4 regions of the Bacillus sp. FSL H8-0534 genome follow, and region 3 is predicted to be linked to each of the others. Evidence: predicted binding sites of a transcription regulator. Region 3 holds the regulator's gene; each other region holds the start of a gene.
The links. Region 3 encodes LexA, which represses DNA repair genes until DNA is damaged. Its sites were predicted from a motif close to CGAACATATGTTCG; they were not measured.
Positions count from the first base shown of each region.

Region 1: recN (DNA repair protein RecN) is a predicted target of LexA. The motif match lies at 6,834-6,847, and genes of this name have one in related genera.
Region 2: addB (helicase-exonuclease AddAB subunit AddB) is a predicted target of LexA. The motif match lies at 5,741-5,754, and genes of this name have one in related genera.
Region 4: MHH71_RS28795 (Y-family DNA polymerase) is a predicted target of LexA. The motif match lies at 5,656-5,669, and genes of this name have one in related genera.

Region 1 covers NZ_JBBOUC010000001.1:4,429,068-4,437,229, forward strand. Annotated here, with positions in the region: gene folD (bifunctional methylenetetrahydrofolate dehydrogenase/methenyltetrahydrofolate cyclohydrolase FolD) at 1-526, shown strand, start outside; gene xseA (exodeoxyribonuclease VII large subunit) at 553-1,911, shown strand; gene xseB (exodeoxyribonuclease VII small subunit) at 1,901-2,131, shown strand; gene MHH71_RS22620 (polyprenyl synthetase family protein) at 2,131-3,024, shown strand; gene dxs (1-deoxy-D-xylulose-5-phosphate synthase) at 3,369-5,261, shown strand; gene MHH71_RS22630 (TlyA family RNA methyltransferase) at 5,265-6,104, shown strand; gene argR (arginine repressor ArgR) at 6,247-6,696, shown strand; gene recN (DNA repair protein RecN) at 6,969-8,162, shown strand, end outside.
Region 2 covers NZ_JBBOUC010000001.1:1,915,810-1,923,971, forward strand. Annotated here, with positions in the region: gene addA (helicase-exonuclease AddAB subunit AddA) at 1-2,205, opposite strand, end outside; gene addB (helicase-exonuclease AddAB subunit AddB) at 2,202-5,714, opposite strand; gene lepB (signal peptidase I) at 5,840-6,403, opposite strand; gene MHH71_RS10040 (TVP38/TMEM64 family protein) at 6,462-7,055, opposite strand; gene MHH71_RS10045 (PAS domain-containing sensor histidine kinase) at 7,455-8,162, opposite strand, start outside.
Region 3 covers NZ_JBBOUC010000001.1:5,022,819-5,030,980, reverse strand. Annotated here, with positions in the region: gene tkt (transketolase) at 1-1,991, opposite strand, end outside; gene MHH71_RS25800 (hypothetical protein) at 2,340-2,639, shown strand; gene MHH71_RS25795 (hypothetical protein) at 2,676-3,158, opposite strand; gene MHH71_RS25790 (bifunctional metallophosphatase/5'-nucleotidase) at 3,317-4,900, shown strand; gene MHH71_RS25785 (DUF896 domain-containing protein) at 4,943-5,182, opposite strand; gene MHH71_RS25780 (YneB family resolvase-like protein) at 5,228-5,884, opposite strand; gene lexA (transcriptional repressor LexA) at 6,027-6,647, shown strand; gene MHH71_RS25770 (DUF4097 family beta strand repeat-containing protein) at 6,677-7,477, opposite strand; gene MHH71_RS25765 (DUF1700 domain-containing protein) at 7,483-8,025, opposite strand; gene MHH71_RS25760 (PadR family transcriptional regulator) at 8,030-8,162, opposite strand, start outside.
Region 4 covers NZ_JBBOUC010000003.1:82,220-90,381, reverse strand. Annotated here, with positions in the region: partial or broken gene MHH71_RS28820 (transposase) at 98-895, shown strand; gene MHH71_RS28815 (GrpB family protein) at 940-1,524, shown strand; gene MHH71_RS28810 (alpha/beta fold hydrolase) at 1,902-2,714, opposite strand; gene MHH71_RS28805 (GNAT family N-acetyltransferase) at 3,152-3,601, opposite strand; gene MHH71_RS28800 (YolD-like family protein) at 4,025-4,354, opposite strand; gene MHH71_RS28795 (Y-family DNA polymerase) at 4,367-5,638, opposite strand; gene MHH71_RS28790 (helix-turn-helix domain-containing protein) at 6,115-6,339, shown strand; gene MHH71_RS28785 (replication-relaxation family protein) at 6,379-6,996, opposite strand; gene MHH71_RS28780 (FtsK/SpoIIIE domain-containing protein) at 6,935-8,116, opposite strand.

The sequences.
Region 1 (8,162 bases), 590 kb from region 3:
AATTTCACCTGAAAAGGATGTAGATGGGTTCCATCCAATCAGCGTTGGCCGTATGATGACAGGTCAAGATACATTTCTTCCATGTACACCACATGGCATTGTAGAATTAGTAAAAGAAACAAATCTTGATATTTCAGGAAAACACGTTGTTGTAATCGGAAGAAGTAATATCGTTGGAAAACCAGTGGGACAGCTGTTTTTAAATGAAAATGCGACTGTAACATATTGCCATTCCAAAACGAAAAATATAAAAGAATTATCAAAGTTAGCTGATATTTTAATTGTAGCTGTTGGAAGACCAAAAATGGTAACAGCTGACTATATAAAAGAAGGTGCAGTTGTAATTGATGTTGGTGTCAACCGTTTAGAGACAGGTAAGCTGTGCGGTGATGTTGACTTTGAAAATGTACTTGATATTGCGGGTTACATTACACCAGTACCAAAAGGTGTCGGCCCAATGACAATTACAATGCTCCTTCATAATACAGTAGAATCTGCAAAACGCGCAGGAGTTGTTTGTAAATAATTTGAATCGGCTATGAGGAGAGAAAGATGGAAAAGCAATATTTAACCGTTACAGCATTAACACGCTATATAAAAACAAAAATAGAGTATGACCCGCATTTGCAGTCTGTTTGGTTAAAAGGAGAAATTTCAAACTTTAAATGTCATAGCCGTGGCCATATGTATTTTACATTAAAGGATGAAAATGCAAGAATAGCAGCGGTTATGTTTGCGGGTCATAATCGCAATATAAAATTCAGACCAGAAGATGGAATGAAAGTACTTGTAAAAGGAAAAATCTCTGTCTATGAAGCAAGTGGTTCATACCAAATTTATGTTCATGATATGCAGCCTGATGGAATTGGTAATCTTCATTTAGCTTATGAGCAATTAAAGGTTCGATTAGAGGAAGAAGGGCTGTTTTCTCAAGTTTATAAACAGCCAATCCCTGCCTATGCGAAAACAATTGGTGTCATTACATCTCCAACAGGAGCTGCGATTCGGGATATTATAACGACGATTAAACGTCGTTATCCAATTGGGAATGTGATTGTATTTCCGGTACTTGTACAAGGGGAGTCTGCGGCTCCCTCAATTGTACAAGCGATTCAAACAGCGAATGAGATGAAGGATATAGATGCTTTAATTGTCGGTCGTGGGGGCGGTTCCATTGAAGAACTATGGGCCTTTAATGAAGAAATGGTTGCACGTGCGATTTTTGCAAGTGAAATTCCAATCATCTCGGCAGTTGGACATGAAACAGACTTTACAATTGCTGATTTTGTAGCAGATTTACGTGCACCAACTCCAACGGCAGCAGCAGAACTTGCAGCACCAAATATAATTGAATTACAAGAGAAAGTGTTACAACGAACCCTTCGCCTGCAAAGGGCAATGCGAGAGATGTTACATAAAAAGCAAGAACAACTGCAAACACTTCAAAAATCGTATGCGTTTCGTTATCCAAAGCAAGTGTATGAGCAAAAAGAAGAACAGTTAGATCGTACTCTTGAACAGCTTATTTTGGTGAAAGAACGCTATGTAGAGAAAAAGGTAAATCAGTTAAAACAGCTCTCATTTTATTTGGAGAAGCATCATCCCTCTCAAAAGATTGTACAAACAAAAACAAGGGTAGAAACGTTGCAAAAGCAATTGCAACGTGAAATGCAAACATTACTGCAAACGAAAGAGTTTGCGTTTATGAGGGCGGCTCAAAAATTAGAGGCACTAAGTCCACTTAAAGTAATGATGAGAGGATATGGGCTCGTATATAGTGAAAAAAAGCAAGTGTTAAAAAGTGTGAAAGATGTCGGCCTTGGTGATGTTGTTTCAGTACAATTACAAGATGGAGTGTTAGATTGTAGCGTATCGGGCATAGAGGAGCGTGAATTGAACAATGGAAAATAAATTAAGCTTTGAAGAAGCAATTTCTCAGCTTGAACATCTTGTTTCTAAGCTCGAACAAGGCGATGTTCCTTTAGAAGAGGCGATTTCATATTTTAAAGAAGGTATGGAGTTGTCTAAGCTATGTGATGAGAAATTGAAAGATGTACAAGAACAAATGGCAGTTATCCTTGGAGAAGATGGAGAACTTAAACCATTTACTGCTGTAGGAGATGAAGCATAGTGGCATATGTAGCTTTTGATGCTTTTGTGAAAGAGAGTAAAACTTTCGTCGAGGAGCAGCTTGTACGCTATGCAAATCAATTACAATGTCCAAATGTACTTCGCGAAGCGATGACATACTCATTGGAAGCAGGCGGAAAGCGTCTCCGTCCGTTACTTTTATTTGCAACGTTGCAAGCGTTTGAAAAGGAAAGAGAACTGGGTATAGGAGCAGCTTGTGCTCTTGAAATGATTCATACCTATTCGTTAATTCATGATGATTTACCATGTATGGATGACGATGATTTAAGACGGGGAAAACCAACAAACCATAAAGTGTTTGGTGAAGCGATGGCCGTTTTAGCGGGAGATGGCTTGTTAACACATGCTTTCCAAGTAGTGACAGCGTATCATCATCAAGACATTTCTACAGAAACAAAGCTAAGACTTGCGCTTGAACTTGCAAAAGCAGCTGGACCAGAAGGAATGGTTGCTGGACAGGTAGCGGATATGGAAGCGGAAGGAAAGCGGCTTGAGCTTAGTGAATTAGAATATATTCATAAGCATAAAACAGGGCGGTTATTAGAATATGCCGTGCTTGCAGGAGCGGTACTTGCAGGAGCAACACCAGAACAAGAGAAGAAACTACTTGCATTTGCAAAATATATTGGTCTGGCTTTCCAGATTCGAGATGATATTTTAGATGTAGAAGGTACGGAAGAAGAAATTGGAAAACCGATTGGTAGTGATGCTTCCAATGAAAAAAGTACATATACGACGTTATTTACTATAGATGAGGCAAAATGTATCTTAGAAGAAACAATTGTTAAAGCGAAAGATGCGATAGCATCTTTACAATTACAAGATGAGTATTTATTATCTATTTGTGATTTGATCGCAAAGCGTAATAACTAATGTAAGAACGTTTTCATTTGTTGAGTCATTTATTATTTTGTGGTATAAATGTAGAAAAAGGTTTTTCTTTTCTTGTTATTGGCAAAAATATATCTAGATTACGTTGCCGTTATCACTTTGTGTTAGCGGCTCTTTTTTCATCGGATAGAGGAGCTATGATTCATGTAGGCTTCTTACTTGAAAGGGATACTTCGTTTTCTAAGAATGTAGAGAAAGATGACGAATTGTCTGTTCAAGCAGGATAGAAAATAGGAATGATATTGAAGAATTTCTTGTGTTGTGCAAATATTTTTTTGTAATATTTGCCATATTGACAGATTATGAAACGAAAGTGAGTGATCCATGTGGATCTAACGCAAATTCAAAACCCTAGTTTTTTGAAAGATATGTCTATCAGCGAACTAGAGGCATTGAGTGAGGATATTCGGAAGTTTTTAATTGAAGAGCTCTCTCAAACAGGTGGACATATTGCTCCTAACTTAGGTGTAGTAGAACTCACAATTGCTCTGCATAAATTATTTGACAGTCCAAAAGATAAATTTTTATGGGATGTAGGACATCAATCCTATGTGCATAAGATTTTAACAGGGCGTGCAAAAGAGTTTGGCACATTAAGACAATATAAAGGTCTATGTGGTTTCCCAAAACGTTGCGAGAGTGAGCATGATGTATGGGAAACAGGTCATAGTTCGACTTCATTATCTGCTGCAATGGGAATGGCTTTAGCACGTGATTTAAAGAAAACGAAAGAGTGTATTATACCAATTATTGGGGATGGTGCTTTGACTGGTGGAATGGCTTTAGAAGCATTAAACCATATCGGGCATGAAAAAACAGATATGATTGTTATCTTAAATGATAATGAAATGTCAATTGCTCCGAATGTTGGAGCTCTTCATAACGTTCTTGGTCGCCTGCGTACGGCTGGAAAATATCAATGGGTGAAGGATGAACTAGAGTATTTACTCAAGAAAATTCCAGCAGTTGGTGGGAAAGTTGCAGCAACCGCAGAAAAAGTAAAAGATAGTTTAAAATATTTACTTGTATCAGGTGTCTTCTTTGAAGAGTTAGGGTTTACATATTTAGGTCCTGTTGATGGGCATAGTTATGAAAACTTATTTGAAACGCTTCAATATGCAAAGAAAACAAAAGGCCCGGTACTTGTTCATGTGATTACGAAAAAAGGAAAAGGCTATAAACCAGCAGAGAGCGATGTGATTGGAACTTGGCATGGAACAGGACCATATAAAATCGAATCTGGTGATTTTGTAAAGCCAAAAGAAGTTGCACCGGCGTGGAGTGCGGTTGTAAGTGAGACAGTTCGTAAGCTTGCAAGAACTGATGAGCGTATCGTTGCGATTACACCAGCAATGCCAGTTGGTTCTAAGCTTGAAAAGTTTCATCAAGAATTTCCAGATCGTATGATTGATGTGGGAATTGCTGAGCAACATGCCACAACGATGGCAGCTGGGATGGCAACGCAGGGAATGAAGCCGTTCTTAGCGATTTATTCAACATTCTTACAACGTGCATATGACCAAGTTGTTCATGATATATGCCGTCAAAATTTAAATGTCTTCATTGGAATTGACCGTGCTGGATTGGTTGGAGCAGATGGTGAAACGCATCAAGGTGTATTTGATATCGCGTTTTTACGCCACTTGCCAAATATGGTGCTCATGATGCCGAAAGATGAAAATGAAGGGCAGCATTTAGTATATACGGCAATGCAATATGAAGATGGTCCAATTGCTCTGCGTTATGCGCGCGGAAATGGACTTGGAGTTAAAATGGATGAAGAACTCAAAGCTATTCCAATTGGTACATGGGAAACCTTAAAAGAAGGTACGCAAGCAGCAATCTTGACATTTGGTACAACGATTCCGATGGCGCTGGAAGCGGCGGAGCGTCTCGAAAAAGCTGGAGTTTCAGTGAAAGTCGTGAATGCTCGTTTTATTAAGCCGATGGATGAATCATATTTACATGAACTCCTAGGTAAGAATATGCCGATTTTAACAATTGAAGAAGCTTGTTTAATCGGTGGATTTGGTACAGGTGTAGTAGAATTTGCTACTGAGCATGGGTATCATAGTGCTTTAATCGAACGAATGGGAATTCCAGATCATTTCATTGAACACGGTAGTGTTACAAAGTTGTTAGAAGAAATTGGTTTAACGACAGATGCTGTTGTGGACCGCATTCATACAATGATTCCATCAAAACAAAAAAGGGCGTAACAAATGAGTGTAAAAAAAGAAAGAGTAGATGTACTATTAGTAGAACGAGGACTTATAGAAACGCGTGAAAAGGCAAAACGCGCTGTTATGGCGGGTCTTGTATATGCAAATGAAATGAGACTCGATAAACCAGGGGAAAAAATTCCACAAGATACACCGATTACGGTAAAAGGACAAGTTATGCCATATGTGAGCCGTGGCGGTTATAAGTTAGAGAAGGCATTAGAGACTTTTCATCTTGATTTACAAGATAAAATTATGTTAGATATTGGTTCATCAACTGGTGGCTTTACAGATTGTGCGCTGCAAAATGGTGCGAAGTTATCTTACGCTTTAGATGTAGGGTACAATCAACTTGCTTGGAAGCTTCGTCAAGATGAGCGCGTTGTTGTTATGGAACGGACGAATTTTCGTTATGTAACACCGACTGATTTAGAGCGTGGCTTGCCGCAGTTTGCTAGCATTGATGTTTCGTTTATATCGTTAAAATTAATTCTTCCAGTCTTAAAAACGATATTGACTCCAAATGGTGATGTTGCGGCTTTAATTAAACCACAATTTGAAGCTGGAAGAGAGCAGGTCGGGAAGAAGGGCATCGTTCGTGATCGTAAAGTTCATGAAGCTGTCGTAGAAATGATTGTTGATTTCGCAATAAAAGAAGGGTATGATGTTGAAAACTTAACATTTTCTCCAATTACAGGTGGGGACGGAAATATTGAGTTTTTAGTTCATTTAAAGTGGCATGGTGAACGTGAGATTGGCGAAAAGCATTCTCTGGTTTCTGTAGAGCAAGTTGTAACAGAAGCTCATGAGGTCTTAAAACAAAAAGGGAAAGAGGAATAACGGTTGTTGTTCCTCTTTTTGTTGGAATTGTATAATGATTGTAAAAACAATTATGTACAAGTAAACGATTATAAGTTAACATAAATAAGTGAAGTATACCAATGTTTAAACTATGGTAAGAGATAGTGTGAGGTGCAAATGTATGAATAAGGGTCAGCGCCATATTAAAATCAGAGAAATTATCGCGAATAAAGAAATTGAAACGCAAGATGAACTAGTTGATATTTTACGTAATGAAGGCTTTAATGTAACGCAAGCAACTGTATCGCGTGACATTAAAGAGTTGCACTTAGTAAAAGTGCCATTGCATGATGGTCGCTATAAATATAGCTTACCAGCAGATCAACGATTTAACCCGTTGCAAAAATTAAAACGTAATCTAGTCGATTCGTTTGTAAAGTTAGACACAGCAGGACATATGCTTGTGTTAAAAACATTACCTGGTAACGCGCACGCGCTTGGAGCACTTATTGATCATTTAGAATGGGATGAGATTATTGGAACCATTTGTGGTGATGATACTTGCTTAATTATTTGCCGTACGCCTGAGGATACAGGTGTTGTATCAGATCGTTTCTTAAATATGTTGTAACAAAAGAATCTTGTTTACTCTTTTGCTAAAAGCAGAAAGTAAACAAGATATTTTTTATTCTAGGAAAAATAGATGAATGTGAAGTGAAATATGGTGTTTTTCTAGAATGAAGTTAGGAAATCGATGGATTGACCCGTAAAACGAATGTTTGGTACAATGGAGCGGGCTAGAAGAGTAATTTATACATACAATATATATGATAAACGCAGAGTGAAAAGCGCTTAGCGAAAGCCCTTTTTAGGGGATTAGTTTATAACGAGGTGAATGGGGCATTGTTATCGGAATTATCGATTAGAAACTTTGCTATTATTGAGTCATTAAATATTTCTTTTCAAAAAGGTTTAACAGTTTTAAGTGGTGAAACAGGTGCCGGAAAATCAATTATTATTGATGCAATCAGCTTACTTGTTGGTGGCCGCGGTTCAGCAGAATTTGTTAGATATGGAACAGAAAAAGCTGAAATTGAAGGTTTATTTTATATAGAGGATGATAAACATCCATGTATTACGAAAGCTGAAGAGCTGGACATTGAAATTGAAGATGGGATGATCATTTTAAAACGTGACATCGCTGCGAATGGAAAAAGTGTATGTCGTGTAAATGGTAAACTTGTTACATTGAGTATATTAAAAGAAATTGGGAAAACACTTGTTGATATTCATGGACAACATGAAACGCAAGATTTGATGAATGAGGAACGCCATTTGTTTATGCTCGATCATTTTGATGGGGATCGTATCGTGAACCAATTAGAAATATATCAGGGCGTATACGGTGAGTATGAGCAGTTAAAAAAACAACTGAAATCCTTAACAGAGAATGAACAGCAGATGGCACATCGCTTAGATTTAATTCAATTCCAGCACGAAGAAATTCGTAAAGCGGATTTGAAAGTCGATGAAGAAAATGAATTGACGGAAGAGAGATTAAAAATCTCTAATTTCGAAAAGATTTATAAAGCGCTTGGTGATGCATACCGTTCGTTAAGCGAAGATGGTAGTGGACTTGATCATGTGCGAAATGCGATGGGACAAATGGAGAGTATTACACACCTAGATGAGGCGTATCAAGAGAACCATGATTCGATTGCAAATAGCTACTACTTATTAGAAGAGGTTGCCTATCAGCTCCGTGAAAGATTAGATATAATGGAATATGACCCGAATCGTTTAGATGAAATTGAAACGCGTTTAAATGAAATTCGTATGCTAAAGAGAAAGTATGGAAATACTGTAGAAGAGATTTTAGCGTATGCTGATAAAATAGAGCAAGAAATTTTTACAATCGAAAATAAAGATGTACATATTGAAACGACGAAAAAGAAATTAAAAGAATTAGAAAGTGTAATTTTGAAGGAAGCAACAATATTGAGCAATATGCGTCATCAACTTGCAGATCGTCTTACGAACGCAATCCACCAAGAATTAAAAGAATTGTATATGGAAAAAACGAAATTTGAAGTGAGG
Region 2 (8,162 bases), 3.1 Mb from region 3:
AACGAAATCGTAATAACCCGTCTCACGATATACTTTCCAAATTAAATCAGAAAGAGACTGCTGGCGCGCAAATTCACGCCACCCTTGCAAGAGATTATAGAACCATTGTAATTTCCCATGTAATTCTGCCTCTTCTTCAAGCGGCGCGCCTTGTAAGAAGGAACGCATCACTTCATAAAACGAACCTTTTTTCTCATGAGCACGTAACATCGCAAGCTCTTCATCATTTAACCCAACAATCGGGGAACGAAGCACAGCAGCAAGCGGAATATCTTGCATCGGATTATCAATTACCCGAAACACATTCATCATAACGGTCACTTCTGTCGCTTCAAAATAACCTGTCGCGAGCTCAGCGTAAACAGGAATGCCTTGTAATTTTAACTCTTCCATAATTTGCGGAGCCCACGGCATCGAGCGAAGTAAAATGACAAAGTCACGGTATTTCACAGGGCGCATGCTATCTGTTTTACGATCATATACTTCATAACCTGAATCAACCATCGCTTTAATTCGCTGCGCCATTAAACGTGCTTCAAGCTGTGCTTTTTCTACTTCTACACCGTCTTCTCCCTCTACCGATTCTTCTCCCTCAGACTGATGAATACATAACAGTTCGGCTGCTACATCTTCTCCTTCTGGGTAGCTCGCACCTAACTTTAGTTCAGCATCAGCATCGTAATCGATTTCCCCGACAGTTTCGCCCATAATTTGTTTAAAAATAAAGTTCGTACCTGCTAGTACTTCATGACGGCTGCGGAAGTTTTTGGCTAAATCAATCTTCATCCCGCCGTCTATTCCTTCAGGTGTAAAACGTTTATACTTTCCTAGAAATAAGCCAGGCTCTGCTAATCGGAATCGGTATATCGACTGTTTTACGTCGCCGACCATAAACAGATTACCTTTTTGTTCAAAGTCTTTCGTTACAAACTTAATAATTGACTCCTGCACAAAGTTCGTATCTTGATATTCATCGACAAGTACTTCGGCAAATTTATTCCGATATTGAAGCGCAACTGGTGATGAACGAAGCCCGCCATCGTTCGCACGTTCACTTAAAATTTGTAAGCAAAAATGCTCTAAATCTGTGAAATCAACCATTCCTTTATCACGCTTTATCGTTTGAAAACGCTCAGTAAATACTTTTACAATCTGAACAAGCTTTTCTAGTACAGGGTGCATATCCTTGAAATCACGTAAAAAGCTTTCTGGTTTCCGGCTAAACAACTCTTCTTGTAGCTTCTTCACTTCATCTTTCGCTTTATTTCTAAGTGAATCTACTTGTTTGACAATCTCTTCATTGTAATCACTCTTTTTAATACGCTTTAACGTTTGCCACGAAACATTTTGCATCGCTTCATATACACTTGTCCAAGACTGATGTGCTGCACTAGATAACGTCCCGAGTAACACAAGGTCCGCTTGTAGTGTCTCAATGCGAGGCGCTGGCCCATCCGGAAGCATAGCTAACTCAATTGCTTTCCGAATATGCTTTTCAGCAGTTTCCAGCTGAAACTTCACATCTTCTAATAAATAAGTTGCATACGTTAAGTCTTCAATTGATTTCCCTTCCACATCATATGCTTCGACAAGCTTATCCAGCCACTTCTCTGGATCTGGATGCGCCCTCGATTCCGTATGAAGCGCTAAAATCATACGCTGCAGGTCATCATCACTACGATCGCTTGTATATCGATCAACTAGTTCAAAGAAAATGTCATTTCCTTCGATTCCATATTCCTCTTCTAATATGTCATCTAATACTTCTTCTTTTAACAATTCATTTTCCGTCTGATTAGCAATGCGAAAACGTGGATCAACGTCGAGCATATAATAGTACGTTCGAATCACTTGTAAACAGAACGAGTGAATGGTTGAAATTGATGCTTTATTTAATAAGCTGAGCTGTTTCCGAACATGCCCTGATCCTGGCTCATCAATTAATACTTTTTCTAACGCTTCACCAATTCTGTTTTTCATCTCTTGTGCCGCTGCATTTGTAAATGTTACGACAAGCAAGCGATCCACATCTACTGGATTCTCAGCATTAATAATTTTGCGAATAATTCTTTCTACAAGTACAGCTGTCTTTCCCGATCCCGCTGCCGCCGCTACTAAAATATCACGGCCATCTCTGACGACTGCCTTCCATTGATCATCTGTCCATTGACTACCTTCAGGCTTCTGTGGCCAATTCTCTATCATTCGCCAACCTCCTCTCTCATTTTCTCCATCGCTTCACTATCTTTCATATCTTTTAACGTGCGGAACTGATTATCTTCAAGTGATTCATCAAACTGACAAACAGAACGGAAATTACAGAATGTACAAGCTGCTTTGTTCCCCATTTTATACGGTGCGATATCAATAACACCTTCTGTAATGTCTTTCCCGATGTTTTCAAATGTATGATGTACATATTGCTGTAAGGTTGTAAATTCTTGCTCACTTGCAATACTAGAACGCGCACTAAAGCTACCATCTTTTTTCAGACCTGCAGAAATAATGTCTGAACTTCCTGTTGAAAGCTTGTTATCCATCAATCGAACAACATCCGCATCTCCTAGTACGAGACCTTTCATTTTAAATTTCTTTAAAATTTCCTTTTCAATCTCTTCTTCCGAAGCGTCGCCTTTCATCTCCACAATCGGGTTATGAATATGGAAATATAAAACGCCAGCAGGTGATGCCGTTCCATCTTTTTTCATCCACGTATTCGCATTTGAAATAACAACGTCTAAATACGTTAACATTTGAAGTGCTAACCCATAATATACTTCTGTTAAATCTAAAGCTTTTGTGCTCGATTTATAATCAATAATGCGAAGGAAGGTACCATTTTCGTCTTCCGCTTTATCTACACGGTCAATCCGGCCAACAACTTCCATTTTCACACCGTTTGGCAACGAAAACTCCATCGGCGGAAGTGAGCCTGTCCCGCCCATACCAAATGGAACCTCTAAATCAACTGGCACAAATCCACTGGACTTCGCATGTTCACGAAGGATAAGTGACGTACGGAAAATGATTTGCTGTAACTTTTGTTTCAAATAATAATTCCGATTAGAACTTAATAAAATTTGTCTTTGTAATAACGGTGCGATTTCTTCAATTACTACGGCAGAAAGATGCTCACACTCTTTTATCGATAAATCAGCCCAAGTACGATTTTCCCTAAGTAACTTGTCTGCAATTTTCTTTAATGCTGCATGGAATAATTCGCCGATATCCGGTGCATCTAACTTGAAAATATCACGCTCTCTCAGCGATAATCCATGCTGCGCAAAATGAGCATATGCGCATCGATTAAATAATTCCATGCGAGAGACGCTTCCTTTAATTTTATCTCCGTATAGATCTCTACTTACAACTGAGCTAAGCTTCTGCGCACGGTTTCGATAAAATAAACTAGATAGTACACGACTACTTTTTTGCTTCCACTCGGGCGATGTAACATAGAAGTTGTAAACATCCCACCAAAAATCAAGGTTCCCTTCAAAACCATATCGTTTCCAATTTTGTAATTGCTGCGTTACATATGACAAGGTAACCTCTGGCGTTGCTACATACGAAATTTGTACCTGACGAGATAAATCATTCACATCATTCGTTACAAATACTTCTTTAACAGAAGGAAACATTCTTTTCACTTTCTTAATAAAGCTAGATGAAAGTAGCGTCTTTCCTTCTTCATCCGCAAGGGGGCAAGAAATATATAACTTCTCAGATGCACGAGTTACTGTTTGATAAATAACAAATTGCTCTTCTAATAACGTCTGCCTTGTTGTTGGTGCTAATTCTACACCAGCCGTAACGAGAAATTCCCTTTCTTCATCCGATAACATCCCTTCATCTGAAGGGGCTGCCGGAATGATTCCTTCATTCGCACCAATCACAAAAGCCGCGCGAATATCCGATAACCTTGAACGATCAATGTTCGCAATGAGCACTTGATCTAAAGAAGGCGGGATATTTGCAAATTGAAGTGCCTCAAGTCCCGTTGTCATTACATCGATAAACATTGAACGAGACATCTTTTCCTCACCAAGCATTTCTACAAATGTATCAAGAAGATTCATTACTTCTTCCCAAACTTGATCATGGTCACTTGCAAATAGAAAATTCCCTTCTGCCTCAGCACGCATACGCAAATCTTCCAGTTTTTTAGGAACATCTAATTCTTCTAAAAACAAATAAACCGCTTCACACATTTGTACAACTGAACTTGCACGTTTTAAACGCTTCTGCAAACGAATAATTGGTGTCCTTACCACATCACGAAGGCGGTTTATTTTCTCTTCCATTTCACGTTCGCTATCTGTTTGCATTCCGTTTACTCCATCTAGCGAACGATAACGACGATACGTCCAAGGCTCATCTGCCGTCCATCTCTTTCCTTGTACGCCATATGCTAAACAGTAATTTTCAAACTCATCCATTTCTTCGTGCATTGATTCTTTTCTCACATCCAACGGATATAATAATTCCGTTTTTATACAGCGAAAAATAGCATCATAGCGCCAATTCCCACTAATCACTTCTAGTGCAGAACGAATACATTCAATCAATGGATGATGTGACATTGGACGCTTTTCATCGATAAAGTGCGGAATATCGTAATCAGTAAACAATGTTTTCATTACATCATAATAGCTTTCTCCATTACGAAGAAGAACCGTAATATCTCTGTAGCGATACTCCTCTTCCGCAACAAGTCTGCGAATTTCCCTAGCTACACCTTCAACTTCCGCTCGCAAGTTTGCCGCTGTATATAATGTAATGTCTGGTTCACTTTGGAACTTCTTAGACGGACGAGATTCAAACTCAGCTTCTAGATGTGCCAATGCTGGCGAAAGAAAACGTGGCTGTTCTCTCATTGAAATTGTACTTTCAACTGCGATTTTCTCCTCACGTGCCAGTTGTTTTACCTTTTCATACGTAAGTACTGTTTGATAAAACAAATCTAGTTCACTTGTTGGCTGCGATAATGTTTTTTCATCTACTGTTAACGTAATTGTTATTCTTGCTCCGCAAATCATGAGCTGTCTAATAATCTCTAATTCCCCAGGTGAAAATGAATGAAATCCGTCTATATAAATTTCTGCGCCTTTTACATAATCAGAATCCGGAAGCTTTTCTACAAGCAACTGTAAATAATCTTCTGAATCTAAATATTTACCAATTAAAGCCCGTTCAAAATCATCATATAAAAGCTGAAGGTCGTACATTTTATTTGCTAATAATTTTTGTTCATCACCGCTACTGTGAGCATCTAACTGTTGCCACATCTCATATACATTCGATGGCGTTACATTATAACGTTTAAACTCGGCAATCATGCTGCCTAAATGCTCAAAAAAGCCATTTTGTTCTGCTGCTTTTTGAAACACATACAATCCTTCTTTACGCGCTTCTACAATTTTACGTAGTAACATATGCACGCCAGCCTCATCAATATGAAGGCGGCTTGCACCACCAACTTCTTGCAAGACCTTCCACGCTAACCTTGAAAAACTAAAGACTTGCGCCCTGATGGAGGCGCTAACTCCTTCATTACCTATTAAAGCTTGCTGCGTTTGGAACGTCATTTGTTCCGGTACAAGATATAAAATTGTTTCGCCTCTTGGACGCTGCCCTAATTCTTCTTGCACTTCATGTAAACAAAATGTACTTTTTCCACTTCCAGCTCGTCCAATCACAAATCGAAGCGACATGTAATCCCCACCTTTCACTTACATAACGAACGTTAGTTTGCTGTCATCATTGTATTATAGGACAGGAAAAAAGACAAACAGAGGCTGCTTGTCTTTTCCTTCCCTATAGGCTGTAAACTCTTTCATTATCCTTTTGAAAAATTCGTCTGCACTTCATTAATCGGCCAATAGCGTAAATCCACTTTCCCGACAACAGTATCTGCTTTTACAAATCCAAAATGCCTGCTATCCCAACTGCCGAGACGATTATCACCAATCACAAAAATATACCCCTTCGGAACAACCTTTTCTCTCGTTAATTCTTCTAACGTAAAATCACCTGTCAACTGCTGGCCTTCCGCTTGCCTCTTATATGTTTCCAAATAAGGCTCATCAATAAATTGACCGTTTATATACAATTTGTCATGCTTATATTCAACCCGATCGCCTGGTAAACCGATAATTCGCTTTACATAGTCTTCCTTTTTATTCGCATGAAACACGACAACATCAAATCGGTTCAACTCCCCAACTTGATAGCTAACCTTATTCACAACAAGCATATTTCCATCTTGAAGTGTCGGCATCATTGACTTTCCCTCTACAACATACGTTGAGAAGAAAAACGTTCGAAAAAAAACAGCTAATAGCACACCTATAAAGATTGTTCTCATCCACTCTAGGCCTTCTTTTTTCAAAGCTCGCTTCATCCGCCTCTCCCCTCACCCTTTTCCTATAATGAAGTTGTAATTACAGTGAAGACTAGTCTTAATGTAGTTCTAGCTTTACCTCAATCTTCTTACCGACATACCATAAAATAAAAATGACACCTATGACAATAATAGTTTTCACAGGCTTATGGATAAAAGAAGTTAAATCATGCCCAATATAACTTAAAATAAGAATCATGACTAACTTTCCAAGCGCTAACGCTAACACAAATTGTCGTCTACTAATACGTGATAAACCAGCCACAACATTAATAAGTGCAGACGGCGTAAAAGGAAAACAAAATAATATAAAAATAGGTGCGAATCCTTTCCGCTCAATCCATCCCATCGCTTTGCGCACTTTCGGATGTTTATTCACAAACGAGAAGAATCGACTTCTTCCAAAACGACGAATAACTGAAAATACAATTAATGCACCAAGAACCGATCCAAGCCATGAATACAAAAAACCAAGCCAAAACCCGAAGGCAACTGCATTTGCCATCACAAACAAAATAAGTGGCAGTGCCGGGATAAGTGCCTCTACCATCGGCAAGCTAATACCAAGGAGCGGTCCAAGTGCCCGATAACTAGCTACAAGCTGATCCATATTTTCTGCTGAAAAATACTCTTTGATTGTTTGAAAATCCATTCTACAATTTACCCCTTTGCTATATTCCTATCTCTACTTTATCATCGCTTATTGTAAAGAGGAAATGGTAGATACGACATATGGAGATGTATTTATTAAAGTTCCATAATTTTATGTAAAAATCCTTCATTATTATTGTATGATAATCTATCATTATTTGACAGGATGTTACATATTGAGAAATAAAGTACAACTTTAATCAGTGGAGTTTTCTTCATCCTCCACTGATTATTAGCCCTCACCAATCGGGTATTTACGGGCAGTTATCTCCCACCTATCTTCTTCACTTCTCCCGGAATCTTGAGGTGGGAGTCTTAATGCTCGCAAATAGCGGGATAAATTTATATCCCAAAAAACGTCCTTTATCTTCCTTCATATTGTAAATTATCAATCCAGTTTTCAACTAAAATCAACAACCGCATTATTATAAATGGGCAAAAATACTATAACAGTGGTTCCTTTCCCTACTTGGCTTCTTATGTTTATTTTTCCACCATGACTTTCAATAACTTGATAACTAATCATAAGCCCAACACCCGTTCCCTTTTCTTTTGTACTATAGAAAGGTTCCCCTAGCCTTTTAATTCTTTCTGGTGGAATACCTACTCCTTTATCTGAAATACAAATCATAACCTCGGTACTATTATGTGTTTTCACGTTAATGGTGATTTCTTGACCATTCTGTATAGCTTCAATAGAATTTTGTAAAATATTAAAAAAAACTTGTTTTAATTGAATTTCGCAGCATTCAACCAATAAATTTTCAAAATCCATGTTTAATGTAATACGAATATTCTTCATAATTGCTTGCGTACTTATTAAAGCAACCACGTTATCTAATATAGTACAAAGATTTTTAGGTTCAAATACTACAACGTTCGGTTTTGCAATAGATAAAAATTCTTGAAGAATTGTTTCAATACCTCTGATTTCAGAAAATATTAGCCTAAAATATTCCTTGTCTTCTCCTACTTCTTGTTGTAATAATTGCATGAACCCTTTAATTACTGTTAAAGGGTTACGAACTTCATGAGCAATTCCAGCTGCCAATTGCCCTACTGCTTTAAGGGTGTCTGATTTTTTTAATAATTCCGTTGTTTTTTTACG
Region 3 (8,162 bases):
TCTTTTACTTTACGAACAACATTTTCTACAGTGAATCCATACTCTTCCATGATCTTTTCACCAGGAGCAGAAGCACCGAATGTATCGATACCTAGTACATCTCCTTCAAGACCAACGTAACGGTGCCATCCGAAAGTCGCACCCATTTCAATTGCGAAACGTTTTGTTACTGCTTTTGGTAATACAGATTCTTTATATTCAGCAGATTGCGCTTCAAAGCGATCCATAGATGGCATGCTGACAACAGCTGCATCAACACCATCTTCTGCTAATGCTTTTTGCGCTTCAATCGCTAAGCTTACTTCAGAACCAGTTGCAAGTAAGATTACATCAGCAATTTCTTTCTTGCTTGCAGAAATTACATACGCTCCTTTTGCAACTTTTTCATAGATATCGTCTTTTGCACCTTCTAATGTTGGAAGATCTTGACGAGTTAAAATTAATGCAGTTGGTGTGTTTGTAGACCCTAAAGCTAACTTCCAAGCTGCAACAGACTCGTTACCGTCAGCAGGACGAATAACAGATACATTTGGCATTGCACGAAGCGCCGCTAACTGCTCGACCGGTTCATGTGTTGGACCATCTTCACCAACAGCGATACTGTCATGTGTAAACACATATGTTACAGGCAATTGCATTAATGCTGCAAGACGGATTGCTGGACGTAAGTAATCAGAGAATACGAAGAACGTACCACCGTAAGTTTTTAAGCCGCCATGAAGTGCGATACCGTTCATTGCTGCACCCATCGCGAACTCACGTACACCGTACCAAATATTTTTACCGCTGTAGTCAGCTCTTGTAAAGTCTTTTTCGTTATTCATGTATGTTTTGTTAGAACCAGCAAGGTCTGCAGATCCACCAAAGAATGATGGTACCGCTTCTGCAATCGCGTTAATTACAGTACCTGAAGAAGAACGAGTTGCTGTTTTTGATCCTAATTCATAAGTTGGTAAGTTTTGATCCCAACCTTCTGGAAGAAGACCCTTCATCGCTGTTTGTAATTCATTTGCTAATTCTGGATATGTTTGTGCGTATTCACCAAGCATTGTGTTCCACTCAGCTTGAGCTGTTTCGCCAACATCTTGTACCGTTTTACGGAAGTTATCATATACTTCTTCTGATACATGGAAGTCTTGTTCAGCTGTCCAAGCATACGCTTCTTTTGTTAATTTTGTTTCGTCTACACCTAGTGGAGAACCGTGTGAAGCTGATTTTCCTGATTTGTTTGGAGAACCGAAACCGATTGTTGTTCTTACTTCGATTAGCGTTGGGCGTTTTTCGTCAGCTTTCGCTTCCTCAATTGCTTTCGCAATTGCTGCAACATCGTTTCCATCCTCAACACGGATTACTTGCCAACCATATGCTTTATAACGATCTTCTACACTTTCAGAGAATGAACGATTTAAATCACCATCTAATGAAATATCATTAGAATCGTATAATACAACAAGTCGACCTAATCCTAAGTGAGCAGCTAATGAAGATGCTTCAGCAGAAACGCCTTCCATTAAATCGCCATCACCGCAAATTGCGTATGTATAATGGTCAACTACATTGTATGCATCACGGTTATACTTCGCTGCTAAATGTCTCTCAGCCATTGCCATACCAACAGCTGTCGAAATACCTTGTCCAAGCGGACCAGTTGTTGCATCTACGCCTGCTGTGTGACCATACTCAGGATGTCCTGGAGTTTTGCTTCCCCATTGACGGAAATTCTTTAAATCATCCATTGTTACGTCGTAACCAGATAGATGAAGTAGGCTGTATAATAACATTGAACCATGGCCTGCAGATAATACGAAACGATCGCGGTTAAACCACGTTGGGTTATTTGGATTATGTTTCATAAATTGCGTCCATAATGTATAAGCCATTGGTGCTGCACCCATTGGCATTCCTGGGTGACCAGAGTTTGCTTTTTCAATCGCATCAATGGATAATGTGCGAATCGTGTTGATAGAAAGTTGTTCGATTGAATGTGACATGCTATTCTTCCCTTCGCTTATATTAGTAAACGTTTTACACATTTATATGATAGCTTCCCACGCAAGATTATACAACATGTATCGACAAATATGTTGATGTTTTTTCGAATTTGTTCAAAAAACATACTAAATTTCACAATGTATAGGGTTTCAATCTGCTATACTTTTTCATTATTCATTTATTGATAATAAAGGGAATTATCTGTATTTTCATACGTGGCTCATAAAAATCTTTAGCAAATATTCTCCACTCCTCTATTTACCATTTATTCACAACATATATAATAGAAATGAATATATATTAATTTTCGTCGTATATATCAAATAAAAACTGCGGGAGGAGAAATGATGAGTGAACAAGTGGTTTCCTACACCTTTTTAATTGTTTTTTCCCTTATTACAATTAGTTCTATTTACCTTTCAGTAAAATTAAAGTCACCTTATAAATACCTCCCAGGTGTTGTCATGCTTATTCTCTCCATTGGCACGTTCAGCATACTATATTTTGATCGAGGTATAATGATAACTAGTGAAGGATTAGGTTATTTATATAGTCTCATTGCAATCCTCTTGTTACTTATCGCCAGTATTTCTTTATTCATAGCAATTGCTATTTCTTTTATTTCAGCTTTATTTAGAAAAAATTAACATTTGTTATGTTTGAGCACTACGCTCGATAAAAAATTAAATCCCAAAATGCAAAAGGTGTCCTTCTCCCGCTTCCACTTTATAGAGTAGTCTAATTAAAGACTCTAACTCTGTACAAAGAATATCTCGATTAAAACTAAGGTGTTCATACTCTCCATCCGTATCACACTCTACCGTCCATTGAAATGAGCCTGTGAGTTCTATTTTTTCAGGTCCCAATGAAAAGAGATTGACTAATGAGCGAAATAGGTTGATCGCTATTTCTGCTCCCTCTTTCTCGATTTTTGTAATACCATAATAATGGATACCAAACCCTTTCTCTTTCTTAAAAGGATTATATGTTGGAATCCACTGTAAAAAATCTGACACATACAAAACAATTTCATCACTGAATATCACGCATTCTTCAACAACCGTTCCATCTTTATAAAAAAACTCCCTGTCATGCCAAGAAAAATCTTCAGAACTTAGCTCTCCTTTTTCATTTGAAACAAATACAAATTCATGTTGCAAAGCCATAGTATTCTCCTCCTTCTCCTGTCATCATACGATACTCCAAAAACATTTTCATTTTCTTCATTATATATTTTTATATTTTCTAAACATTTGACAAAAAATAAACCTAGATTATTTGTTATGATTTATCATAAGATAACAAAAAAAGAAGGTTGATAAGCTTGAATAAGAACAACATCGTTCATATAAACATTCTACTAACAAGCGATATACACGGTACGATTTATCCAATTCATTATCGAAATAACGAGCCAGCAGAAATAGGATTAGCCAAACTTGCAACACGTATCACCCAAGAGCGTAACCAACATGAACATGTAATTGTGATCGATAACGGCGATTTTATACAAGGAACTCCATTCACCTATTACTACGCTAAATATATACAGCATAAAAAGAACCCAATGTCACTTATCGCGAATTACATTGGATATGATGCGGCCGTTATCGGAAATCACGAATTCAACTATGGAATGGATGTATTAAACAAAGCTATATTAAACGCGAATATGCCTTATCTATCTGCAAATATTTTAAATAAACATACAAAAGATCCTTACTTTGGGACACCCTATATTATTAAACACATACATCCTAATATAAAAGTCGCTATCTTGGGAGTTACAACACATTACATCCCAAATTGGGAGCAGCCACCTCATATTAAAGATTTACTATTTGAAGATGCACTAGAAACAACCAAAAAATGGGTTTCTCTCATTCATAACCAAGAGCAGCCTGACTTATTAGTCGTAGCATATCATGGTGGCTTTGAAAGGGATTTACAATCTGGAGAACCAACAGAAATTTCAACCGGTGAGAATCAAGGATATGCGATGTGCCAAGAAATAGATGGTATTGATATATTACTAACAGGTCACCAACATCGCTCTATTGCAAATACGAAAGTAAATGGTGTAACCGTTGTACAACTCGGATCTAATGGCCATTCATTAGGAAAAGTTCGAGTAGAGTTAGAACAAAATAAAGATCGAAGGATAATTAAAAAGTGTCAATCGGAACTGTTATCTGTCAAAGACGTTCAAACAGACGAAAAAGCACTTTCACTTGTATCTGACTACGAAAATCAAACGCAACAATGGCTAGATCAACCAATCGGCACCATTATCGGTGACATGCAAATTCACACTGCGATGCAAACACGTTTACAAGACAATCCTTTTATTGAATTTATAAACAAAGTACAAATGGAGGTAGCTGGAGTCCATATTTCTTGTACAAGCCTATTTCATAATGAATCTTCTGGCTTTCCAAATCAAATTACAATGAGAGATATTGTATCAAATTATATTTATCCAAACACATTAAAGGTCATACGTATTACAGGAAAAGATATTAAAGATGCTCTTGAATTATCCGCTGAATATTTCACATTAAATAACGAAGAAGATATTATTGTAAACCCCGCTTACAATACGCCAAAACCACAGCATTACAATTACGATATGTGGGAAGGAGTTTCATACATATTAAACATTTCAAAACCAGTTGGTGAACGAATAGTTTCCTTACAATATGACGGATCTCCCATTCACTTTGATCAAGAATATGACGTAGTTATGAATAATTATCGTGCAAGTGGTGGCGGAAATTATTTTATGTACCAAAATAAACCCATCATAAAAGACATACCAATTGATATGTCTGAACTTATCGCAAATTACATATTAGAGCGGGGGACAATTGAAGCGACTACCAATCGTAATTGGAAAGTTACCAAATAAACCATTCTATTAAAATCAAAAAAGATGGGCTGCGCCCACCTCTTAATTTAACTTTGTATTATCTTGTTTTTTCAATGCTTTTAATTTCGTCGGTGTAATATCTTTACCTTCTTCGTTAACGACTTTAATGCCTTTTAATTCGTTTAACATATTTTGACGAAATCCTTTTAAATATTGTTCACGGAGCGATTGGCGCTCACGTTGTTCTTCTTCAGTTAATCCTTCAGCTTTCGCTTTTTTCGCTAAGAAGTTAATGCGTTCAATGAGTTCGTGACTTAGCATCTCGAATCCCCTTTCTACTTAAAACTGATTATTATCATACAATAGTTAGTCTTGTTTATCAAGCAATTGCTTCGTGTATTCCACGTATCTGCGATGTACTGTTGCTTTAGATACATCGTGTCCAAAACCTCGAAGCGTTGCTGCAATTTCCTCAAATGTTAATTCATTGCGACGCAGACGTACAATTTCTTCAATCGGCACTTCTTTCTTTTCACGTCCTGTGCTTAAATGTCGGTTTTTTAAGTTTTTTTCTGGACGAAACCCTCTTTCTACCGCTCTCTGCATTCCACGTTTAATCTTCAAATTATGAATCTTTCTCTGATACTCTTCAACTATACCAATAATATCTAGTACCATAGAATCCGAATCAGAAAGCTGTAATTCACCATTATGCGTATGTGTATATACTTTTATTCCTTCTTTATGTAAACAGTGCATTAAAGCAATTTTTGCATTCCCTCTTCCAAGCCGCGTTTCATCTTGAATGAGAAGCACATCGACCTGTTCATCTCGAATCATATCTAACACTTCTAATATACCGTCTCGTTCAATCGTATAGCCGCTTGCCTTCTCCTCAATCACCTTTATAACATTCATTTGATACCGCTCAGCTAAATGCAATAATTCATCTTTTTGGCGTGATAATGAAGTTTCCTGCGCTTCTTTCGTTGTGCTTACACGGGCATAAATGATTGCATTCATTTTAAAACCTTCTTCCTCATTTCAATTTTTCCTTTAGTGTATCACAAATCGTCCTTTTGTTCGAACTTATGTTTGTAGAATGTTTTTTTGCATGTTATACTTATAAGTAAGAAAATTGAAAGAAAACGAGGTGTAAAAAAACATGGAAAAGTTAACAAAACGCCAGCAAGACATTCTCGACTTCATTAAACTAAAAGTACAAGAAAAAGGTTATCCACCTTCCGTACGCGAAATCGGTCAAGCGGTTGGCCTTGCTTCTAGTTCTACGGTGCACGGACATTTATCACGTCTAGAAGAAAAAGGTTATATTCGACGTGATCCAACAAAACCAAGAGCTATTGAAATTTTAGGAGAAGTAAGAATCGAAACAGACACACAATCAGTTGTTCAAGTCCCAATTGTCGGAAAAGTTACAGCTGGTTTACCAATTACAGCAGTTGAAAGTGTAGAAGAACACTTCCCACTTCCTGCAAGCGTTGTTGCTGGAGCAGACCAGGTGTTTATGCTACGAATCTCTGGAGATAGTATGATCGAAGCTGGTATTCTGGATGGAGACTTAGTTGTTGTTCGCCAACAACATTCTGCATACAATGGAGAAATCGTTGTTGCTTTAACAGAAGATAATGAAGCAACTGTAAAACGTTTTTACAAAGAAAAAGATCATTTCCGCTTACAACCCGAAAACTCTTCTTTAGAGCCAATCATTTTAGATAAAGTCTCTGTTATTGGAAAAGTAATCGGGGTATATCGCGATTTACATTAAAAAATAGACCAGTTAAACTGGTCTATTTTTTAATTCGCTTCAATTGTCACGTCTCCTGCAGATGTTTGTCCGCTAATTTTTACGCTCCCATTCCCTACTACTACATTTCTTTCTTCCTCCTTGAAAACCTTAACTTCACCAGCAAATGTTTTCCCACTTACAGTCGCATCTTGAGGCTTTTCAAGTAGACGAATATCAACATCTCCTGCAGTCGAGCTTGCTTCCACATCATATTTAGAGTCATGATCAATAACGTCCACATCTCCACTTGTTGTTTTCGCAACAACTTTTCCACTTACTTTTTTCATTTTAATTCCGCCCGCTTTTGAAGATCCTTCTACTTTCTTCGCTGTCACCCGCTCTATTTCTACATCTCCACCAAGCGTTGCAGCTTCTATGCGTTCACTCTTCACATCATTTACTGTTATCTCACCAGCAGAAGAACTTACTTTTATGTCTTGATAAGCACGTTCTGGAACAACAATTGTTACCCCCGACGATTTAAACCCAAATGATAAAAATGAAAAATCTAATGAAATTCCTTTTTTTATCTTACCTTGAACTTTTAATATATCTCCTTTTTCATCAATACTTATTTTTTGCTTCGTAGTATTTCCTGATTGTTTTATATAAAAAGAAGAATCATTCCCTTTTTGAACTGTAACATCCTCAGCATCCAAATCAATTTCTAGATTTTTAATTACTTCATTTTTTATAACTCTTTCAGTTTCTCCCTTTTCCGCCGCATCTACTGTTTTTGAATATGTTTGCGATATACCAATAACACCAATAATGATACAAGCGACAGCTATTAATACTATCTTTTTCATCTCAGCTATTCCCCTCTAATCATTTTGAGATTCCAATTGACATAGCGCACACAAAATTTTTTAAACCATTTTGTACAGTAGTAAGCACCTATACATAACAATAATCCAACACCAACAAACGTAATAGAAACGAATACCTCAAGCCACAAAAAAGTACCAGTTAGGATTTTAATTACTACAAATAGTGGTGCCACAACGCTAGCAACTCCACCAACCCAAAGTGCAAATATAAAACTTATAATTGCGACTAAAGGACCTAATACAAGAATAAAATTTAATAAACTAAGACCAATTGCCGCCATTACAGCTCTTGTTATATTTGAAGCAGATGGATCCTTTTTCATCTCATCAAAACGATATAACGCTAACATCTCTTTCGCAATTGCTTTTGGCGAACCGAGTCCTTTTATAATTTCTACCTCTGTCTTCCCTTCCTCTAATCCAAACTGAAAATGCTCCTCATAATCGTATAAAATATCCTGTCTTTCTTCTTCTGATAACTTTCTAAGATGTCCTGATAGATCTCGAAGAAACTGTTCTTTGTTCATCTCATTACACCTCTTCAATAATTTCTTGTACCCCTCTAGCAAAGTCACGCCAATCCGTTACAAGTAAATGGAGTTGTTCTTCACCTTGATTTGTTAATTGATAATATTTACGCGGTGGCCCTTCTGTTGATTCTTTT
Region 4 (8,162 bases), on a different contig from region 3:
TATTGAGAACAATAAATAAGTAAAAAGGACCAAAACACTTGTCCTTTTACTATATTTAAAATTTAATAATTCTATTGTCATTCTACACTTGTAGTGAACCGGTAAAGATCTAAAGCTAGCCACACAAGAAGAACTACGACAAGCAATGATTGAATCTGGGGCAAAGCGAATAGCTACGAAGGCGTCTAAGGCACTAGCAGAAGTAACAGCAAAGTCTATAACAATTGATGTCCCTCATTTAGTTGGAAGACAAAATTGGGTAATTGAGGAAGCGTTACGTATTGAAGAAAGTATTAAAGGGATTGACAATCACATCCAAGAACTACTTCACGGAAATTCAAGCAAAGGTATTAAACCTCATCCTTATACAGAGTTATTATACTCTTTCCCTTTTATGAGCGATAATTGGGCCTGTACCCTTATCGGAGCCATTGGTGATGTTGAACGATTTAATACATATAAATACCTTGGTGTTTCGGCTGAAAATAAACAATCAGGGACATCAGTAAAGGGTACGAGAATGACCTTTAGTGGCGTTCGGGATGCACGTCGTGTTCTCTTTCAAATGGCGATGATTATCATTGCGATGAAAAAGCAACCGTCCGTATTCAGCTCCTATTATCATCGTCTAGTAGAACGTAAAATGAATGGAAAAACAGCAATTGGGCATATTTGTGGAAAGATTGCCAAAATCCTTTATATGATGCTTAAAACGGGGCAAAAATATGACCCTATAAAACACGCACAAGCAACAGGTATTCCTTGGGATTCTGTTTATGACAAAAGAACAAAAAATGTCAACTCGGAGAAGTTTTATCAAGAAGCATTAAAGCTTGCGGGAGATTCAACATCTGACGATGTTGAATTAATTGAAACAGATGTTGATTTAAAATAAAGTTTGATAAAAACGACTTACTAAGTAAAATGGAGGAATATATTGTGGGTAAGAGTTTATCAGAAATGTCACTTGAGGAATTGTGGGAACTGTTTCCGATTATACTAAAAGAACATAATCCAATATGGAAAAATTGGTATTTACAAGAAGAAAAACTACTTAACAACATAATCGGTAATCAATATGTTGAACGAATCAATCACATAGGAAGTACTTCTGTTAACGGGTTATTAGCAAAACCAACGATAGATATATTGCTTGAAATAACAGCAGATTGTGATTTGAAGTTTTTAGTGAATGTGTTGGAGAAAAAGGGATATATTTTTGAAAAGCAACCACAAAAGCCTTCACCTCATATGATGTTTATGAAAGGTTATACAGAAAAAGGATTTGCCGAAAAAGTATTTCATCTTCATGTTAGGTATATAGGGGATTGGAATGAATTATATTTTAGAGATTTTTTACGACTGCATAAAGATGTTGCCCAAGAATATAGTAACTTAAAAGTGAGCTTAATGGACAAATATGAACATGACAGAGACGGATATACGGAAGCAAAAACAGAGTTTATTAATACATACACTAAAATTGCAAAAACGGAATTTGAATACAAATATACCCCAAACTAATAAGCATTTTATTTCAAAGCTCATTAAGACATAAAAAATACTAATCTCCAGTAAGTGTTTTAAAAGGTAAAAAACAGCTATTTCCAAGAGGAATTTTTTATTTTCCTTTTTTTAAGCACTACACTACATTAAAAAATAGTTGTAGACTGAAAAGGTGTTTTCTGTACAGAATTCAATAACATATGGAAGAATAAGGAAAAAGTCTCGGTGACCAAACCGAGACTTTTTTGACCATGTGATAGAACGTGAATTAGAACCATCAAATTCCCTATTCTTTAGGATATAGTTATTTCATATCTAGTATGCTTAACGATGTATATGTAAATAATTGCTCCACAAAACATATATAAGTTTATTTGTTAGATAAAATCTAACTATTATCCATACGAAACTTCCTCATACTCATGTAGAGAAGAGTCTCTAAGAAAATCGAGGACCATCTCATTGAAAATATCTTTTCTCATTACATTAAGTGGATCGAATGCATCTTGGAATAAAGCAAGTGTGCTATTTGGGATATGCTGGTGAATTGTTTTAGCTGCTTTTCCTTCATCAACACCTGTTACAACTTTTCCTGCTCCAGATAGAATTAGAGTAGGGGATTGAATGAGATGTAATAAAGAAGTATGAACAGGAAATTTTGCTTTTTTCATCATTAATAACATTTTTTTGTCTATTGAAAATGAATCGCGTAGTATTTGTTGCGTGTACGGTTCGTGTTTGTAAAATTTCATCATTAAATCAATAATTGTTGAATAGGGCAGCAAACTAAAGATGAAATTGGAAAATTGAAGTACCCATTTAGAAGTTTTAGTTGGGAATTCACTATAGCTATTAGAAATGACCAATTTTTTTACATAGGAAGGATGATGAATGGCTACTAATGTCGCAAGAATTGCTCCTTGTGAAACGCCGATTACATGAAGAGATGTGTGACATAGTGTATCTAAAAATGAAATGATATCAGATACGATTAAGTCGTAATCATATACATTACCAGGAAAGGTTTTTATCGATTCTCCATGACCACGATAATCGAGAAGAATCATCTGATATTCTTTAGAAAATGATTCGATTTGTGGTTTCCACATCTTCCAAGATGCCCCGCTTCCGTGTAAAAAAAGGATTGGTTCCCCTTGTCCAAAAGACTCGTAGTGAAATTCACCGTTTTTTGTTTTAATAATTGGCATGAATAAGCCCCCCTTTTTTCAGTTAACAAAAGTAAGATTACTTTTAAAGTACAATATATGGAATATATAATCAATATAATTTTGAAATATTTATCTCATCTCATTTCAAAATTTCAAAGTGTGTCCGCTTTAATCGTGAGATGCGTTTTCATACGTTTGATAGAATAAACCCTACTATCTAGTCTAATACTTTATTTTAATAAAATTTCTTTTCTCTAAATAAAAACTATTCATTAGTCTAAATTCTTATTTAATTAATACAGGAAAATAAAAATAAAGGGATCCTATTAAACCAGCGATACTCAGTCTAGAACATTTTTTTAATCAAACACACACAAAAAAGCTTGGGATTTCCAAGCTTTTTTGTCTTTAATGAGTTGTTCTAATTTAATTAAAAAATCCTGTTAAAGCAATAAGGATTTGATTTCAACTGGCTCTCATTTAATTGTGTACTTAAATAAGAGTTCTCCATTATTTAGGTCTCTTTCATTCATGAATTCGAACCCTATACTTTCGTATAAGCTATAAGCTGTTCTGTTTTCCTCAGTGATACTTAAATATATAACGTTTACCCCATATTCTTTTGAAGCTATATCAATAAGTTTCATCATAGCAATTTTCCCATAGCCTTTGCCTTGATATTTTTCATCTATCATTATTCTATCAATCCAAGTATCTTTATTAGGACCAAAAGAACCGTACATAGCAAATCCAATAATTTCTTCATCATAATATATAGCTACTGGATGCCATTCACGATGGGTATTAGCTTCATTTAAACATTCATCTACGGTTTCAATAAATTTTTCTTGTCCAGACTTTAATTTTATATTTCTAACTTTGAATTCATTAGTATCATCTATATTTTTAAAATGCACATTACTCATGTATTAACTATACCTCCACCACTTAAATCTTATTTAATTATCTGCCCGTTTGTTGAAGAATTAAATTTTCTAAATCTTTGACTATATTTTACCATAAAATGATACAAACCCTTGTGTTTTCTCATAACAGACTAAAATTGACATACCAAGAAACAAATGAAATAGCACCCTAATTCGCACGATGACAATATCTATTGTCAAGATGCTATTTCGGGTGCTATTTTAAGTCTAACAGAGGAAAAATAAGATTAGCCTGTAAGTGTTTTAAAAAGTAAAAAACAGCTGTTTTCGGCACAAAAATAGTGCTATTTCCAAGAGGACTTTTTTTATTTTCCTCTTGGAAAACACTACACTACATTAATATAACTTAATCATAATAGCATGAAGTGTTCACATAGTGGATGCTTTTTATTTTGTAGACGATTATGTATATTTTATATCTGTTACATGATTAACTTTTATATAAAATACATTATCATGTTGATTCCTAATTCTTAATTCATTACAAATCATGTCGTAGTAATGAATATAACCCACTTCGGAATATACTTTGTTCTTTTTTTGGTATGAAATACTTACTTGCTTATTTTCAGCCATTGCACAACACACTATTTCATTTATAAGTTCTAATTTTTGCTCATCTAAAATGGGCATCGGTACTTCATTTTGTTTTTCATACAATTCATTTAATCCTTCAAACTGTTCTTTTATTGCTGAGAATGGCATCCATCGCATCATACCTCTATCCATGATGTGTATTCCCCCTTAGGCTTTATGCCCACCAATTTTATTGTTTCTCTCACGTTGCGTAGCTCCTTGAATGTAACTGATGCCTCTCATAATCGAGTTTTTACCATACCTATTCCGGATACTATCCATTGTTTTTGCTAATTTCCTTTGAGTATCTTTTCTTGAAGTATCTTCAAACAAAGACATTTGAATTGCATCATCCCTGGTCAAATTCTTTAAAGTTATATGTATTTGTCGTACTGGATGACCAGAATGAAACTTTTTTAATATCTGTAAACACGCTTCATAAACCTCTTCAGTTAAACAGGTTGGTTGTTCCAAAGTAATTGCTCGCTTAAACCCTCCACCGATGTACTTACTGTAACCTATAGCAAGTTCAACCGTCCTACAACATTTATCCATAGATCGTAGGCGAAAACAAGTCTCCTCAATTTGTTCTAGAAGTAGCAATTTTAATTTATTAAGACTAAAGCAATCTTCTAATAAGATTTGTCCTTTCGTTATAGAAGTACTTTTAGGAACGTATTTATTAGCAATACGGCTTTCATCTATACCAAATGAAAAACGATGTAACTCTTCACCTTTTACCTTTCCAAATCGCTTTATTAAACGCTCTTTGGGTGTATTTGCAACATCCTTCAAGGAAAACAGTCCCATGCTATGCAATAATTCCTGTGTAGCTACTCCAATTCCGCAAATTTTTTGGAGCGGTTTGATTTCCCATAATTTTTTGGGGACATCATCATATGACCACATAGCAATCCTTGATTTTGAATGTTTACTTTCCACATCTAGAGCAACTTTCGAGAGAAATAAGTTAGGTGCTATCCCAATTGATGCGGTTATGCCTGTTTTGTCATAAATTTCTTTTTGTACCCTCTTAGCAATTACAATTGGATCACGCCCAAATAAATGCGCTGTCTGTTGGAAATCAAGGAATACTTCATCTATTGAAAAAACGTGTAGGTCTTCCCATGCTACATACTTTGTATATATCTCTGTGATTTGATTTGAAATTTCAACAAATTTTTGCATTGTCGCATTAACTACAATGATTTCTGGATCTTTTGGCAGTTTGTGCAACCTAGTTGCTGTAGAAATGCCCAATTTTTTCAGTTCGGGAGTGGCAGCCAGCACAATAGACCCTTTTCTATTTACATCCCCAACGACAGCTAATTTTACTTTTAATGGATCTAATCCCCTCATGACACATGCACAACTGGCGAAAAATGAACAAAGGTCTACACACAAAATAATTCGGTTAGGTAATAAAGAATAATCATACAAGGTAACCCTTCCAAATCAGAACGTTTGTTCTTATTATAAACCTTGTTTTTCGGTTTATACAATCATTTTGTAAATAATTTTTAATATCAATGTGATACGTGAAATTATATGTAATTCTTCAAAATTCGACCACGAAACACTTTTATATCTCTTAACTTAAGAAACTCGCTTTTATGTCTTTATAAATTAAGAAAAGCTCAAACCCATATGTACCAATGGATTTAAGCTTTTTATTTTATAGGAATACTCGTTGCAACAAGATGCAATTATATTTCAGCGTATTCGCATCTTGTAGCTATTATTATGTATGCTATATTCCACAAAATAATTACAAAAAATCTGTTATTCTCCTTATCTATTTATATTCTATGCACCACAAGAAAGACATATGCACCATTGAAGGTGAGTGTGTATAAATTAAATTGAAAGTGTCCAAAATAAAAGTTAAATAGGGTAAAAGAAAGGAAGGCACTTTCATGAAAGGAAATAAAAGAAATCGTACAAAATTAGGGAAGTGGTTAGACCGTAACGGAATAGAACAACAGGAATTAGAACAAGAAACTGGTGTTAGTCGTAATACAATTTCAAGATTATGTAATAATAAATCTCACACACCAAGTTTACCAGTTATTCAAAAAATCCTTCGAGCAATTAAAAAGGTGGACAGAAGTGCCAAAATAACTGACTTTTGGGACATGTAAAAAGCACAAGGAGGATGATTCACCCTGTGCTTTTTACTTTCACAATACTTCTTTTAATAAAAATGTCCGTACATACACATCATGTTTTATCCCGTAACTCTCTAACTTCTTTTCACGATAATCAGAAATTGTAAAAAATAAAATGTTGGGTATTATATCTCTTTGTTTTTTATATATCTTTGCAATCAAACCATAATATTGTACCTTTTCTTCATTTACTCTCATATGTTGCAACCTATCAATCTCAACAAAATGAGGTACTTGATCTATTACATAATAAGCATCTGGTACGATTGTCTTTTCTTCACCTTGATATCTAAATTGTATAACTTGCTCTGTTTTCCAATCTGGAAAATCAAGCCACATCCACGCTTCATTTCTTAACAGAATATGTTCAAGTTGATGTTTCTTTTTTCGTTCATTGGGATCCAATCCTAGCAAGGCTAAACCTTTTTTGTTGAGATAATATACATACTCCCGATTATGCGAAGTGACATGACAATATTGGCGCAGATCCTTCAGAACACGATTTGCATTTCGAATACTACCTAGAGCATGAATCGCTTGCAATTGCCTCCTAGAGGCAAATTCCAGCTTATTTAAACTGGATAAAATTTCGATCTGTCTGGCTTTCTGTTTGAGCTTTTGATGTCTCATACTCTTTCACCACCTTATATTGCTTCAGTAAATCCCACATGTCTTTATCCTTTAAATACGGTACCTGGATTTCCTCTGTCCGATCAGTCTTAAATAATGCTCTTCCTGGAAGAGAAGGCAGATCCTCAAGACCTGGTTCATCCAAAGCAACTTGTGAAGCAACCGCTGTTGGTAATCGAAAACCTAGCTTTGCATCAGCATTTTGTTTGATTTGTCTTGGCAATGTATCAGAGGTTGGATATTGGGTACAAAATATAAGCCGGAATCCTAAACCACCTCCGATTCTTGCGATTTCAGATAACATCTCCTGGCACATAAATAATAAATCCCGTTGTTTTTTAGGTAAACCTTGTGTCGGACAAAGATTCGCTCCTTCATCTACTATGATGAAACAACGTTCTCTAATTGGTGTGTCTATAACATTGGTAAAATAGGACTTTTTCATCATCTCAATCTGTTTTACCATCTTTTCACGTACTCTCACCAACATCTCTAACGCCTGTTCCGGGTTTTCAGCTACTTCTACTACTTGGGATAGCTCTTTGTAAGGACTAAATTCTAGCCCTTCCTTCAGATCGATAATAAAAAAATTCACGTGTTGAGATTGTTGTAAAATTAAACTAGTCATCACATTTTTTAAGAATACTGTCTTTCCAAAACGAGTCATTCCACTTACACACATATGCGGTGTTTTCTCGAAATCATGATACACGTGTTTATCTAATGCTTTCCCCATCATAACTTTCCATGTGTGCTCTTTTAACAGCTCCTTAGACCAATTCCATATTTCAGGTATTCGTTGCTTAAATACTCGAATATGAAGCTCTCTTTGATGAAACGATATTTTAACAGGTTTATATAGTCCTTCTTCTAATACTTCAGCTAACTTTTTGATAAGTTGACTAGGTACGCCGAGCGGTAACTTGTAAACATAATTCATACTTATGTCATCTTCTATTTCTTTTATAAAAATAGGGTATTGTAATTCACCTTTATGTTGAACACATATCTTTGCAATTTCAAAAAACGTTGCAATTTTTTTCTTATCACTCATTCCTTTACTTTGATAAAAGTAAGCTACTGTTATAAAGGTTGCTGGTATTAACAAAAGTGATATCATATCCTCCATACCTCCTTTAGGTAGTTGAGCCTGTATGGAAGGTTAG